Regions from separate parts of the Niveispirillum sp. genome, predicted to be linked through region 2. Evidence: riboswitches for the same ligand, from Rfam matches in the RefSeq annotation. Region 2 holds a riboswitch; each other region holds the start of a gene.
The links. A riboswitch is a leader RNA that binds a small molecule or an ion and turns the genes downstream of it on or off. The one in region 2 is predicted to bind thiamine pyrophosphate.
Positions count from the first base shown of each region.

Region 1: it holds a riboswitch for thiamine pyrophosphate, as region 2 does, so the genes downstream of both, thiO (glycine oxidase ThiO) here and ACT6Q8_RS08950 (ABC transporter ATP-binding protein) in region 2, are expected to answer to the same signal.
Region 3: it holds a riboswitch for thiamine pyrophosphate, as region 2 does, so the genes downstream of both, thiC (phosphomethylpyrimidine synthase ThiC) here and ACT6Q8_RS08950 (ABC transporter ATP-binding protein) in region 2, are expected to answer to the same signal.

Region 1 is NZ_JBQVOH010000013.1:32,905-37,223, forward strand. Features, by position in the region: gene ACT6Q8_RS22720 (NAD(P)/FAD-dependent oxidoreductase) at 1-600, shown strand, start outside; gene ACT6Q8_RS22725 (thiazole synthase) at 604-1,374, opposite strand; gene thiS (sulfur carrier protein ThiS) at 1,376-1,576, opposite strand; gene thiO (glycine oxidase ThiO) at 1,589-2,737, opposite strand; TPP riboswitch at 2,730-2,835, opposite strand; gene def (peptide deformylase) at 2,990-3,487, shown strand; gene fmt (methionyl-tRNA formyltransferase) at 3,634-4,319, shown strand, end outside.
Region 2 is NZ_JBQVOH010000002.1:833,025-837,343, reverse strand. Features, by position in the region: gene ACT6Q8_RS08970 (hypothetical protein) at 1-303, opposite strand, end outside; gene ACT6Q8_RS08965 (DUF192 domain-containing protein) at 390-884, opposite strand; gene ACT6Q8_RS08960 (acetoin utilization protein AcuC) at 921-2,069, opposite strand; gene ACT6Q8_RS08955 (nuclear transport factor 2 family protein) at 2,119-2,619, opposite strand; TPP riboswitch at 2,752-2,856, shown strand; gene ACT6Q8_RS08950 (ABC transporter ATP-binding protein) at 2,849-3,619, shown strand; gene ACT6Q8_RS08945 (ABC transporter permease) at 3,616-4,319, shown strand, end outside.
Region 3 is NZ_JBQVOH010000001.1:248,448-252,766, forward strand. Features, by position in the region: gene ACT6Q8_RS01170 (DegQ family serine endoprotease) at 1-869, shown strand, start outside; TPP riboswitch at 996-1,125, shown strand; gene thiC (phosphomethylpyrimidine synthase ThiC) at 1,191-3,032, shown strand; gene ACT6Q8_RS01180 (DUF2225 domain-containing protein) at 3,201-3,902, shown strand; gene ACT6Q8_RS01185 (YdcH family protein) at 3,971-4,138, opposite strand.

The DNA of each region.
Region 1 (4,319 bases), on a different contig from region 2:
GATCTGGACAAGCTGAAGGACCTGTCGGGTGTGCCGCTGGAAGCATCGGTTTCCTGCGGCAAGGGCCGGTTCCGCGAAGCGCTGCTGATCACCCATCGCGGCCTGTCGGGGCCGTCGATCCTGCAAATCTCCTCCTACTGGCGGGAGACGGAAGCGGTGCGCATCGACCTGTCACCCGATCTGGCCCTGGCCGAGCATCTGAAGGGTCTGAAGAAGACGCGCCACAAGGCGGAGCTGAAGACCATCCTGGGCGAAATCCTGCCCCGCCGCTTTGCCGAGCGGTTGTTCGAGGTGGCGCTGATCGGCCCTGCCCCCGTGGTCAACCGGCCCATGGCCGACATCAAGGATGCCGACCTGATGGCGGTGGCCAGCGCCCTGCACGCCTGGACGGTGCTGCCGGACGGGACGGAGGGCTACCGCACGGCGGAAGTGACGCTGGGCGGCATCGACACCGCCGAGCTGTCATCCAAGACCATGGAAGCCAAGAAAGTCCCCGGCCTGTTCGTGGTGGGAGAGGCCGTGGACGTCACCGGCTGGCTGGGCGGCTATAATTTCCAATGGGCTTGGTCCAGCGGTCATGCGGCGGGCATGGCCGCCTGACCCTCACGTCCCGATTAGCCCCAGTTCCGGGCTGGATGCCTCCGCGCGCAGACGCTTGGGGATGCGGCCCGCCAGACGGGCCATGCGGCCCCCTTCCACCCCGGCCCGCATGGCCGCCGCCATCATCACGGGATCGGTGCTTTTGGAGACGGCGGTGTTCAGCAGGACGGCGTCGCAGCCCAGTTCCATGGCGAGTGCGGCATCACTGGCCGTGCCGATGCCGGCATCCAGAACCACAGGAACCGTGCTGTTCCGGCAGATCGTCTCGATATTGTACGGGTTCAGGATGCCCAGGCCGGTGCCGATGGGGGCGCCCAGCGGCATGACGGCGGCACAGCCGACATCGGCCAGACGGCGGCAGATGATGGGGTCGTCCGTGCAATAGGGCAGGACCACGAACCCGTCACGCACCAGTTCATCCGCTGCGCGCAGAAGCTGTTCGACGTCGGGATACAGCGTCTCCCGATCGCCGATCAGTTCCAGCTTGATCCAGTTGGTGTCCATGGCCTCACGCGCCAACTGCGCGGTCAGGACGGCATCCTTGACCGTGGAACAGCCGGCGGTATTGGGCAGCAGCCAGACCTTGCCCGCCACCAGATCCAGCAAGCCTTCACCATATCCGGTCAGGTCGGCGCGGCGCACGGAAACGGTGAGGATTTCGGAGCCGGATGCCGCCAAGCTGTCCAGAAACACCTGCTGGTTGGGATAACCGGCAGAGCCCAGGAACAAGCGGGACCGGAAGCTCTTGCCGGCGATCTTCAGCGGATCATTCATCTCAACCACCTTGCAGAACCTTGACGATTTCCACCCGGTCGCCGGGGGAAAGAATGGTATCGGCCCAGCGCCCACGCGGGACCACGGTGTCGTTGAGCGCCACGGCAATGCCGCGCGCGCCCGGATCAATCCCTCCCACCGCCATCACGGCGGTCAGGGCGTAATTGTCCGGCTCCAGGTTCTTGCCATTGACGCTGATCATTAGCTCCACCCCTTACGCGGCGCGTGCCGCATCGAAACGGCCAGCCCCGAACGGGGCGATATGCGGATCGACCCGCCCGGTCAAGACCAGATCGGCGATGGCGTCCGCCGTGAGGGGGGCCAGCAGGATGCCGTTGCGGTGATGGCCCGTGGCCAGTACCAGCCCCTCCAACCCCGCCGCCGGCCCCAGGATGGGCGCATCATCGCGGCAGCCGGGCCGGTGGCCCACCCACATCTCCTTGACGGGCAGTTCTTCCACCCCCGGCAGGGCGCGCCAGGCGGCATCCAGCAGGGCCAGAACCCCGCCCGCCGTCATCTGCGCATCGAACCCCTTTTCCTCTGTCGTCGCCCCGATGATCAGGGTGCCGTCGGCGCGCGGCACCAGATAGCATTTGGGCGCCCAGACGACATGCGACAACAGCGGGTTGGCGGGGTCCATGACCAGCGACATCATCTGCCCCTTCACGGGGCGCACCGGCGGCGGGCTGGCCTGTCCGGGGACAAGCCGCGACCAGGCACCCGCCGCCAGCACGACACTATCGGCAGGCACAACACGGTCGCCCAAGACCACGCCCGTCGCCCGACCGCCCTGCACATCCAGACCCGTGACATCCACCCCCTCATGCAGACGGGCACCCGTGCGTTCCAGGGCCACGCGCAGGGCCGCCGCGGCCAGCCGGTTATCGACCTGCCCATCCTTGGCGCTGAACACGCCCGCCGCGGTGCGCGGGTTCAGGAAGGGCTCCTTCTCCTTGGCCGCCGCTCCTGACAGCCAGACGAGGTCCAGGCCCAGCCCGCGCTGAAACTCATAGTTCGACCGCAGCAGTTCCACCTCGTCCCGCGTGCTGGCCACCACCAGCGTGCCTTCGGTACGTAGGCCGACTTGCATACCGGTCAGCGCCTCCAGCTCCGCCGCGAAGCCCGGCCAGCGAGCCTGGCTTTCCAGGCACAGCGGCAACAGGCGCTGTTCGCCCGGTTCCGCTTCCACCCCCGCCGCCAGCATGCCGGCGGCTGCGCGCGTCGCCCCCTGGCCGGCACTGGCACGGTCGAAGATGTCGACCGACGCTCCACCCTGGGCCAGGCGCCAGCCGATGGCCATGCCGATGATGCCGCCGCCGATGATGGCGACGCGTGGTCTGTCAGGTCTGTGCAGCAAACTCATTTCCGCCTTCTCCCTTCGCCGGCATGACCCGGATCAGGTTCGATGGGTGTGATCTCAGCCGCATGGCGATAATGCATGCGGCACCCCAGGGTCCATGCGCTATGTCATGGGCCTGTCACGTCCGGAATGCAAGGGAACGCGCAGCATCATTTCCGCCCCGCCGGGATCGCGCTTGACCATTGGCGGCACTGGGCATATTTGCCCCATGAGGACAGTCCCGTCCCGCCCTTTTTTTGCCCGGACCCCGCACCCATGTCGCTGCTGCCCATCCTCACCATCCCCGACACCCGTCTGAAGGCGAAGTGCAAGCCCTTGACCAATGTCGATGGCCGCGTGGCGAGGCTGATGGATGATATGCTGGAGACCATGTACAAGGCGCCGGGCATCGGTCTGGCGGCCCCGCAGATCGGGTTGCTTGAGCGGGTCATCGTCGTGGACGTGTCGGAAAACCGCAGCGACGCGCTGGCCATGGTCAACCCGGAACTGATCTGGACCTCTGACGAACAGGCCATCACCCAGGAAGGCTGCCTGTCCATCCCGGAGATCTATGCCGAGGTGACACGGCCCAAGATGGTGCGCGTGCGCTATGTCGACCGGGGTGGCGAAGAACGGGAAATGGATGCTGACGGCCTGCTGGCCACCTGCATCCAGCACGAGATCGACCATCTGAACGGTGTGCTGTTTATCGACCATCTCTCGTCGCTGAAGCGCAACATGCTGCTGCGCAAGTACAACAAGGCGAAGAAGTAACGGGAGCGTTCGCGTTCCTCAATCGCCGGCGCCGCATCCGCGGCTTGGCTTCACGCCGCACGTGCGGCGCGGCGGCGGTCGCCGCCGAAGCGTTTTACGGAAGCCCGTAAAACGCTCCCTTCCACTCTCCGCCGGGGAGGTGCCCCATGCCGCTGCGTCTCGCCTTCATGGGCACGCCGGATTTTTCCGTCTCCATCCTGGATGCGCTGGTGGCCGCCGGGCATGAGGTGGTGTGCGTCTATAGTCAGCCGCCGCGTCCCGCAGGCCGAGGGCAGCAATTGCAGGCCAGCCCCGTGCATCGCCGCGCCGAGGCCCTGGGCATTCCCGTGCGCACCCCCAAAAGCCTGCGCAAGGCGGAGGAGCAGGCGGAGTTCGCAGCGCTCAACCTGGATTGCGCCATCGTTGCGGCCTATGGCCTGATCCTGCCGCAGGCCATTCTCGATGCGCCACGCCTGGGCTGTGTCAATGTCCATGCCAGCCTGCTGCCGCGCTGGCGCGGGGCGGCCCCCATCCAGCGGTCGATCCTGGCCGGCGATGCGGAGACGGGCGTCACCATCATGCAGATGGATGCCGGCCTGGATACCGGCGCCATGCTGTTGAAGGACACGCTGCCCATCACGGCCCGGATGAATGCCGCCGACCTGCATGACGCGCTGGCCGTCATGGGGGCGCGGCTGATGGTTGAGGCCCTGCCCGGCATTGCCGATGGCAGCCTGCCCCCGGTGCCGCAGCCGGCAGAGGGCGTGACCTATGCCGCCAAGCTGTCTAAGGATGAGGGACGGCTGGACCTGACCCGGCCCGCCTCCGAACTGGACCGGCAGGTGCGTGGCCT
Region 2 (4,319 bases):
GGTCTGATCGGGCGTTGGCGGCGGCGGTGGCGGGTGGTCTGGCGCGTGATCGGGCTGCCGGTCGGCGAAGCGGCCCAGATTGTTGCGGATACGCTGCTTCTGCGGCGTGGTCAGGTCGGGCAGGCTTTCGACCTCGTCCATCACCAGATCAATCAGGCGATGGCGAAGGCTGCGTCCTTCCCGTCCCTTTTCCTCCCGCCGCGGCCGTTCCTCAATCCGGTTGACGCCCAGAACATGCCGATCCTTCGACGGCGGCGTCACCGGCGTGGGCAGTCGCTGCAAAGGGGGCGTATAGAAAGCCATGCGCCAGCTTACCACGCCGTATCCGATTGGAAATGCGCTGGTTTCTGGCGTTTCGGGGCCTCAGTTGCCCGCGTGGCGCATGATGGTTACGGACGGCGTACCCCAAAGGCGGGATGCAGCAGCCGGTCCCCAGGCTTTATCCCCAGCTTGGCCGACAGCCCGCCATTCAGTTCCAGCACCGCCAGCGCCGGCCCGGCGGACGGCAGCGGGGTGAGGTCCAGGGGCTTGCCATGCTGGATGTTCAGGATATAGCCGTTGGCATCGATGAAGATAATATCCAGCGGGATCAAGGTGTTCTTCATCCAGAAGGACAGTTTGCTTTCCTGATCATTCAGGAACAGCATCCCCTTCTCATCCGCCATCTTCTCTACGAACATCAGGCCGATGGCCTGCTGCTGCGGGGTCAGGGCCAGATCGACATTGAAGCTGTGGCGCTGCCCACCCTTGGTTTCAATCACCAGATTGTCGCGGTTCAGGCCCGATTGCGGCCCCATCTGGGCGGCGGCATCGGGCATGGCGGCGGGCAGAATGATGGGGGACAGGGACAGCAGCAGGGCAAGGGCCAGACGGCGCAGCAGCATGATGGTTCCCGGCGCGGGGTTAAGATAGGTTCTATCTTACCATAGGTCGCGGACGGATGCTGCGGCCTGCCGCACCATGTCGCGGATCGGCCCCTCATGCGGCGGATCGACCAGCGTTTCCATCCAGCGGCGGGGCGGATTGCGCCCTTCCCGCCGTTCCCAGGTCAGGGATTTCAGCACGTCCGAAGCCGCCGGGGTCAGCGGTGCCTCCAACGGGTCGATCCCGTTCAGCACGGCCCAGATGCCGGCCCAGGCACGACCCACCGACCAGGGATTATAACCGCCGCCACCCACCACGATGGTTCGCGGGGCCAGCCCAACCAGATCACCTACCGCGCGCCACAGCGCGCGGTTGGACAGGGACAGGCGCGACAGGGGATCATCGGCCAAGGCGTCGGCCCCTGTCTGGATCATCATGGCCTGCGGGCGGAAAGCGACAGCCAGCGGGATGATCGCTTCCTCCACCACATGGCGGAATTCATCATCATTCACGCCGGGGGGCAGCGGGATATTGCGGGCCATGCCACCGGCCCGGTCATCCAGCTTGCCCGTGTGCGGCCAGCGCCCTTCCTCATGCGTGGAAATGGTCAGAACGCGTTCATCATCATGGAAGGCATCCTGCACGCCATCGCCATGATGGGCGTCGAGATCGACATAGAGGATGCGGTCCAGCCCCTGATCCAGCAGCGCCATGATGCCCAGGACAGGCGCATTGAAGAAGCAGAAGCCGCTGGCGCGGGCCGGGCGGGCATGGTGCGTGCCGCTGGCCGGGGAATGCACGACACCCCCGTCCCGCACCAGATCTGCTGCCAGGATGGCGGCACCGGCGGCGATGGCGGGACGGCGATACATTTCCGGGAAGACGGGATTTTCCAGCTTGCCCAGCGCATAGCGCAGGGCCGTATCCAGATCGACCTTCTGGTCCCGCTCTGCCCGCTGCACCGCCGCGATATAGTCGCGGTCATGGAAACGGGCCAGTTGTTCTGCCGTCGCCATCGGGCTGTCGAGATAGACGGCATCATCCAGCCAGCCCATGGCGCGGGCCAGATCGGTTGCCACCGACACGCGCGGAATGGAAAGCGGGTGTTTCTTGCCGTAACTGGAATGGCGATAGATTTCACCGCCCAGATAAAGCGGGCGTAGCGTGGCGACGGATGAGAGGAGCGGGGCGGCGCTGTCGGGCATGATGAATGCAACTTATGTTGCGCCGCCGCATGGCACAAGAGGCGGAATATTATTTCACGGCCTCATGGTCGTACGAAAAGACCCGCGCCAGTTTCCAGCCGTCGGCCTCTAGTCGCCAGAACTGGCTGAACTTGGCCCTTCCCACCAGCTTTTCCGGCCCATTTCCTTGCCGCTCATAGAAGACATGCTCGCCTTGCTGGAACACACCGACGCCGGCAATCGGGTGCAGGGTCATGCTGCCCGCCACCAGTTCGCGCCGCGACCGCCAGGCGTCGGGCGCCTTACGCCCCTCACACTGTTTGGTGTAGAGCTTGACCATGTCGGCGCCCGAGCGTGCGACTTCCCCGTCCTTGTCGTGATACATCTCGAAATCGGCGGTCAGCAAGGCGGCGGCCCGCGCGGGGTCGCATTTCTCAAAGAACAGGTCGAAGAATTCGGCATCGACCTTTTCAATGGTCGCGCGCAGGGCCGCACCTTCGGGCAAGGATGCCGCCGAAGCCGGAAATGACAGGCCCGCAAGCATGGCGGCTATCAGCAAGGTGCGGTGCATCGGAACGGTCTCCACAATCGATGGACCTTCACTCAACCGCATCCGGTTCGCACGGCCAAGGGCCGACCAGGGGGATCGTCAGGGTTCCAATCATTTCCTTGCGGCCCCCGCGGTGCTTTGCCATAACCAACCCACCTCACTGGGGGGAGCCGATGGTCGGCTGAGAGGTCCTGTACGGGACGACCCCTGGAACCTGATCCGGCTGATACCGGCGTAGGGACAGTGATCCATGAATGATGTTCCGGGGCCTGCTGCGGCCCTGCCCGCCCCCGCCATCCAGGTTTGCGACGCCGCCATCGGCTTTGGCGGGCGTCTGTTGTTCAGCGCGCTGTCGATGCAGGCACCGGGGGGCATGACCACCTGCCTGCTGGGTGCCAGCGGGGTTGGCAAGTCCAGCCTGCTGCGCCTGATCGCCGGGCTTTTGGCCGGTACGGGTAGCGTCACCGCCGATGATGGCAAACCGCTGTCCGGTCGCATCGCCTGGATGGGGCAGCAGGATCTGCTGCTGCCCTGGGCCAGCGTGCTGGAGAATGTGACGCTGGGCGTCAAGCTGCGCGGGGGCCGGGTCGGCGCCACGGAGCGGGCGCGGGCCATGGCCCTGCTGAACAATGTCGGCCTGGGGGACCGCGCGGGCGACCGCCCCGATGCCCTGTCGGGTGGCATGCGGCAACGCGCGGCCCTGGCCCGCACCCTGTTCGAGGACCGGCCCATCGTCCTGATGGATGAGCCTTTTTCAGCGCTGGACGCCATCACCCGGCTGGATATGCAGGATCTGGCGGCGCGGCTTCTGTGCGGCCGTACCGTCATCATGGTGACGCATGACCCGATGGAGGCGTTGCGCTTGGGTCATCAGGTCCTGGTGTTGACCGGCAGCCCGGCACGGCTGTCCACACCGCTGACCCCGGCTGGCGACACGCCGCGCCCGCCGGATCAACACGCGTTGCTGACGCAGCAGGGTGAATTGCTGTCACGCCTGCGCGGCGGGGAGACGGCGGTATGAAGGCCGGCGGTTTCCTACGCGGTATCGTGACATTTGCGGGGCTGATCCTGGCCTGGGCACTGCTGGTGCGGCTGGCGGACCTGCCGCACTTCATCCTTCCGGGGCCGGAACGGGTGGCGCTGCGTCTGGTCGATGACTGGGCGCTGCTGGCCGAACATGCGGGATACACGCTGCTGGAAATCGTGCTGGGCCTGATCCTGGGCACGGTCTGCGGCGGGCTGGCGGCGCTGGCCCTGACGGCATCCGCCGCGGCCCGGCGCTGGCTGCTGCCGCTGCTGCTGGCCAGTCAGGCGGTGCCGGTCTTTGCCATCGCGCCGCTGCTGGTGCTGTGGCTGGGCTATGGCATGGCGTCCAAGGTGGCGATGGCCACCCTGATCATCTTCTTTCCCGTCACGGCCAGCTTCTTTGACGGGCTGCGCCGCACCGACCCCGGCTGGCTTGATCTGGCCCGCACCATGGGGGCCAGCCCCTGGGCGGTATTGCGCCATATCCGCATGCCGGCGGCATTGCCGGCCCTGGGCTCCGGCCTGCGCATGGCCGCCGCCGTGGCCCCCATCGGGGCGGTGGTAGGGGAATGGGTCGGGGCGTCGGAGGGTTTGGGCTATCTGATGCTGCACGCCACCGCGCGGGTGCAGACCGACCTGACCTTCGCCGCCCTTCTCATTCTGGCGCTGCTGGCCGTCGGCCTGTGGCTGCTGGT
Region 3 (4,319 bases), on a different contig from region 2:
GCTTTGACGATTTCATCCAGACCGACGCCGCCATCAACCAGGGCAATTCCGGTGGCCCGCTGGTCAATCTGGCCGGCGACGTGGTTGGCATCAATTCGGCCATCTACAGCCGTACGGGCGGTTCGGTCGGTATCGGCTTTGCCATCCCGTCCAGCATGGCCCGCACCGTGATTGAGGAAATCCGCAAGGCCGGCAAGGTGCGCCGTGGCTGGCTGGGCGTGCAGATACAGTCGGTGACCCCGGAAATCGCCGAAAGCATGGGGCTGGCCCATCACAAGGGTGCCCTGGTCGGCACCGTGACGGAGGGCAGCCCCGCCGCCGCCGCCGGTTTGAAGCCCGGCGACGTCATCCTGACCTTTGACGGCAAGGAGGTTGCCAACAACCGCACCCTGCCGCGCATGGTGGCCGGCACACCGGTGGGCACCAAGGTCAATGTCGGCATTTCCCGCAAGGGCACGCCGGTGAATGTGACCGTTGCCCTGGCCGAATTCCCCGAGGAACCCGCCGCCGCAGAAGAGGAGCAGCCCGAGGAGCAGCAGTCTGGCACCTCCGGTGCGCAGCAGCAGGTGGACGCGCTGGGCCTCACCGTTTCCGCCATCACCGCCGAACTGCGCAAGCAGTTCGAACTGGCTGAGGGCACCAAGGGCGTGGTCATCACCAAGGTGAATCCCAACGCCCCTGCCCAGTCGCGTCAGCTGCGCCCCGGCGACGTGGTGCTGGAGGTCAGTCAGCAACCGGTAACCACCCCCGCCGACGTGCAGGACCGCGTGGGCAAGGCCAAGACCGCCGGCCAGAAGGCCGTGCTGCTGCTGGTCGAACGCCGTGGTGAACAGACCTTCCTGGCCCTGTCGCTGGAGGGTGCACCGTAAGGATCACCGCATCGGCGGTAAATGGCATGGCCCCGGTCCACCTGTATGGGTGGGCCGGGGCTTTTCATTTGTTCGTCCCCTGAACCACCCGCCCTTGACACCCAACCCCATCATCCCGCACCTTCCCTCCCGTCCAAGGGGAACCCCGGCAAGGGGCTGAGACACCGCATGGACCGCCAGGATGGCGGCACCGGCGCGGGAACCCTTCGAACCTGATCCGGGTCGTACCGGCGTAGGGATGGAAGCATAGGGGCCCCGTTTGCCCCAACCGTGCCGCCTCACCGCACGCAAACCCGGATCTCCAACGCAAGGGAGGTCCAGATGCCAGATACCAACATTACCGATCCCGAATTCCGCGTGACCACCGGCCCGCTGCCCGCCAGCCGGAAGGTGCATGTGGCAGGGGAGCGTTTTCCCGATATCCGCGTGGCCATGCGCGAGATCGATCTATCGCCCAGCGCCAATGAGGCACCGGTGCGCGTCTATGATCCGTCCGGTCCCTATACCGACCCGTCCATCCGTACCGATATCCGTTCGGGCCTGCCCGAACTGCGCCGCGCCTGGGTGACCGCGCGCGGGGATGTGGAGGCGTATGGTGGCCGCGAGGTGAAACCGGAGGATAATGGTCTGCGCGAGGGGCAGGAAAGCCCCGTGCCGCTGTTTGACCGGGCATCCCGCACGCCGTTGCGCGCCAAGGCAGGGGCGAACGTGTCCCAGCTTCATTATGCCCGCAAAGGCATCATCACGCCGGAAATGGAATATGTCGCCATCCGCGAGAATCTGGGCCGGGCGAAGCTGGCGGAACAGGCCGCGCGCGATGGCGAGGATTTCGGGGCGTCGATCCCCGATTATGTGACCCCGGAATTTGTGCGGGACGAGATTGCGCGCGGTCGCGCCATCATCCCCAATAATATCAACCACCCGGAGACGGAGCCGATGATCATCGGCCGGAACTTCCTGGTGAAGATCAACGCCAATATCGGCAATTCGGCGGTGACCTCGTCCGTCGCGGATGAGGTGGACAAGCTGGTCTGGGCCATCCGTTGGGGCGCCGATACGGTGATGGACCTGTCCACGGGCCGCAATATCCACACGATCCGCGAATGGATCATCCGCAATTCGCCGGTCCCCATCGGCACCGTGCCCATCTATCAGGCGCTGGAAAAGGTGGGGGGCAAGGCGGAGGACCTGACCTGGGAACTGTTCCGCGATACCCTGATCGAACAGGCCGAACAGGGCGTGGATTATTTCACCATCCATGCCGGTGTGCGGCTGGCCCATATCCCGCTGACGGCCAAACGGGTGACGGGGATCGTCAGCCGGGGCGGCTCCATCATGGCGAAATGGTGCCTGGCCCATCACAAGGAGAACTTCCTCTACACGCATTTCGAGGAGATCTGCGAGATCATGAAGGCGTATGACATCGCCTTCTCGCTGGGTGACGGTTTGCGCCCCGGCAGCATTGCCGACGCCAATGACGCGGCTCAGTTCGCGGAGCTGGACACGCTGGGCGAACTGACCCAGATCGCCTGGAAGCATGATGTGCAGGTGATGATCGAGGGGCCGGGCCATGTGCCCATGCACAAGATCAAGGCCAATATGGACAAGCAGTTGAAGGTCTGTGGCGAGGCACCCTTCTACACGCTGGGGCCGCTGACCACCGATATCGCGCCGGGGTACGACCATATCACCAGCGGCATCGGGGCGGCCATGATCGGCTGGTTCGGCACGTCTATGCTCTGCTACGTCACGCCCAAGGAGCATCTGGGCCTGCCCGACCGTGACGATGTGAAGGTGGGGGTGATCACCTACAAGCTGGCCGCCCATGCCGCCGATCTGGCCAAGGGGCATCCCGGTGCGCAGGAACGTGATGACGCTCTGTCACGCGCCCGGTTTGAGTTCCGCTGGCGCGACCAGTTCAACCTGTCGCTGGACCCCGAAACGGCGGAGAAATATCACGACCAGACCCTGCCGGCCGAAGGCGCCAAGCTGGCGCATTTCTGCTCCATGTGCGGGCCGAAATTCTGCTCCATGAAGATCACGCAGGAAGTGCGCGATTACGCAGCGGCGCAGGAGGGGATGGCCGCCATGTCGGCGGCGTTCAAGGAGAAGGGTGGGCAGGTGTACCTGTCGGACAGGCCGGTGCCGGAGGATCATCACTGAGGGGGCAGGTCAGGGAGCGGGTGGTGCGAAGGCCACCCGCTCCGGCTTGCGGGGCGGATCAATCAAAAAGAACCATGCACAGATAATTTATTAATAAATATAAGGCAAAATAGCTAATTATATTATCAAGTCAGGAGGTGGATCATGCGGGCACGTATCCTTGGTTCCTTGGTCGCGCTGTCATTTTATAGCCTTTCCCTCCTCCATGCCGTACCCGCCGCAGCATTGACCTTTGTCGAGGTTGATTATACCTGCCCCATCACCGGGGAGAAATTCACCGCCCCAACAATGGCATCCGGGACCTCTTTCGGCAGTCGGCTTGATTTTCGGAAAGTTGGGCCCATCGCCTCGCCTTGGCCGATGGTCACCTGTCCCAGCAACGGCTTCCCCCTGTTTCAGGAAGAATTCAAAACAGAACAGATTGAAACCTTGAAGGCCTTCGCTGCGACACCGGAATACAAGGCGTTGGTGGCAAGCCATCCCGTCTATTACCTGGTCGCCCGCTTGCAGCGTCTGTTGGGTTATACAACAGAGGATATCGCCTTCAGTCTTCTGTACGCGTCCTGGCAGGCGGAGGCGAATGAGCAGAAAGCACTGGGCTATCTGGAAGAGGCGCTGCCGCTGTTCCAGGAAGTTCTTGAAAAGCAACCACCGGTCGATGTCCGTAATGTGGCCAGCTTGCGCTTTCTGACCGTCGAGCTGCATCGCCGGCTGGGTCGGTTTGAACAGGCGGCGGCCTTGCTAGAGAAATACCGGGCGGAGTTGGAACCGGTGGTACCGCCCGACTTCATGGTGTTGGAAACCAAGCTGATCCAGCAGCGGGTGTCGGTACCGGCAACGCCCGAAAGGCCGAAGGACAAGTCGCCCTGAAACAAAAGGCCCCCGTCCGCATCGCGAACGGGGGCCTTTCTTCTGGCCGTTCGGGGCCGGAAATGCCGTCAGGCGCGGGCCAGGCGGTCCATTTCCTCCTTCACGCGCAATTTCTCCATTTTCAGGCGGGTCAGGGTCGTTGTGTCGGGCATGGGACGGCGCGCTTCCATGCGCACCTCCCGATCCAGGTTCTCGTGCTTCGTACGCAGCGATTCAACACGCTCGGGGAACAACATACGGCCTCTCCTTCTTGAACGATGGAACAACGGACCTGTCTGGTTGTTGGGACCTGAAACGCGGCTTGACCTTTCCTGAGGGACAAAACATGGGTCACGATCCTGACATGGAATCGTAACTTGCGGCTCTATGCATATGGATAGGGTGGTGGGGTTTTTCGAGGGGCGGATTAGCCACCCT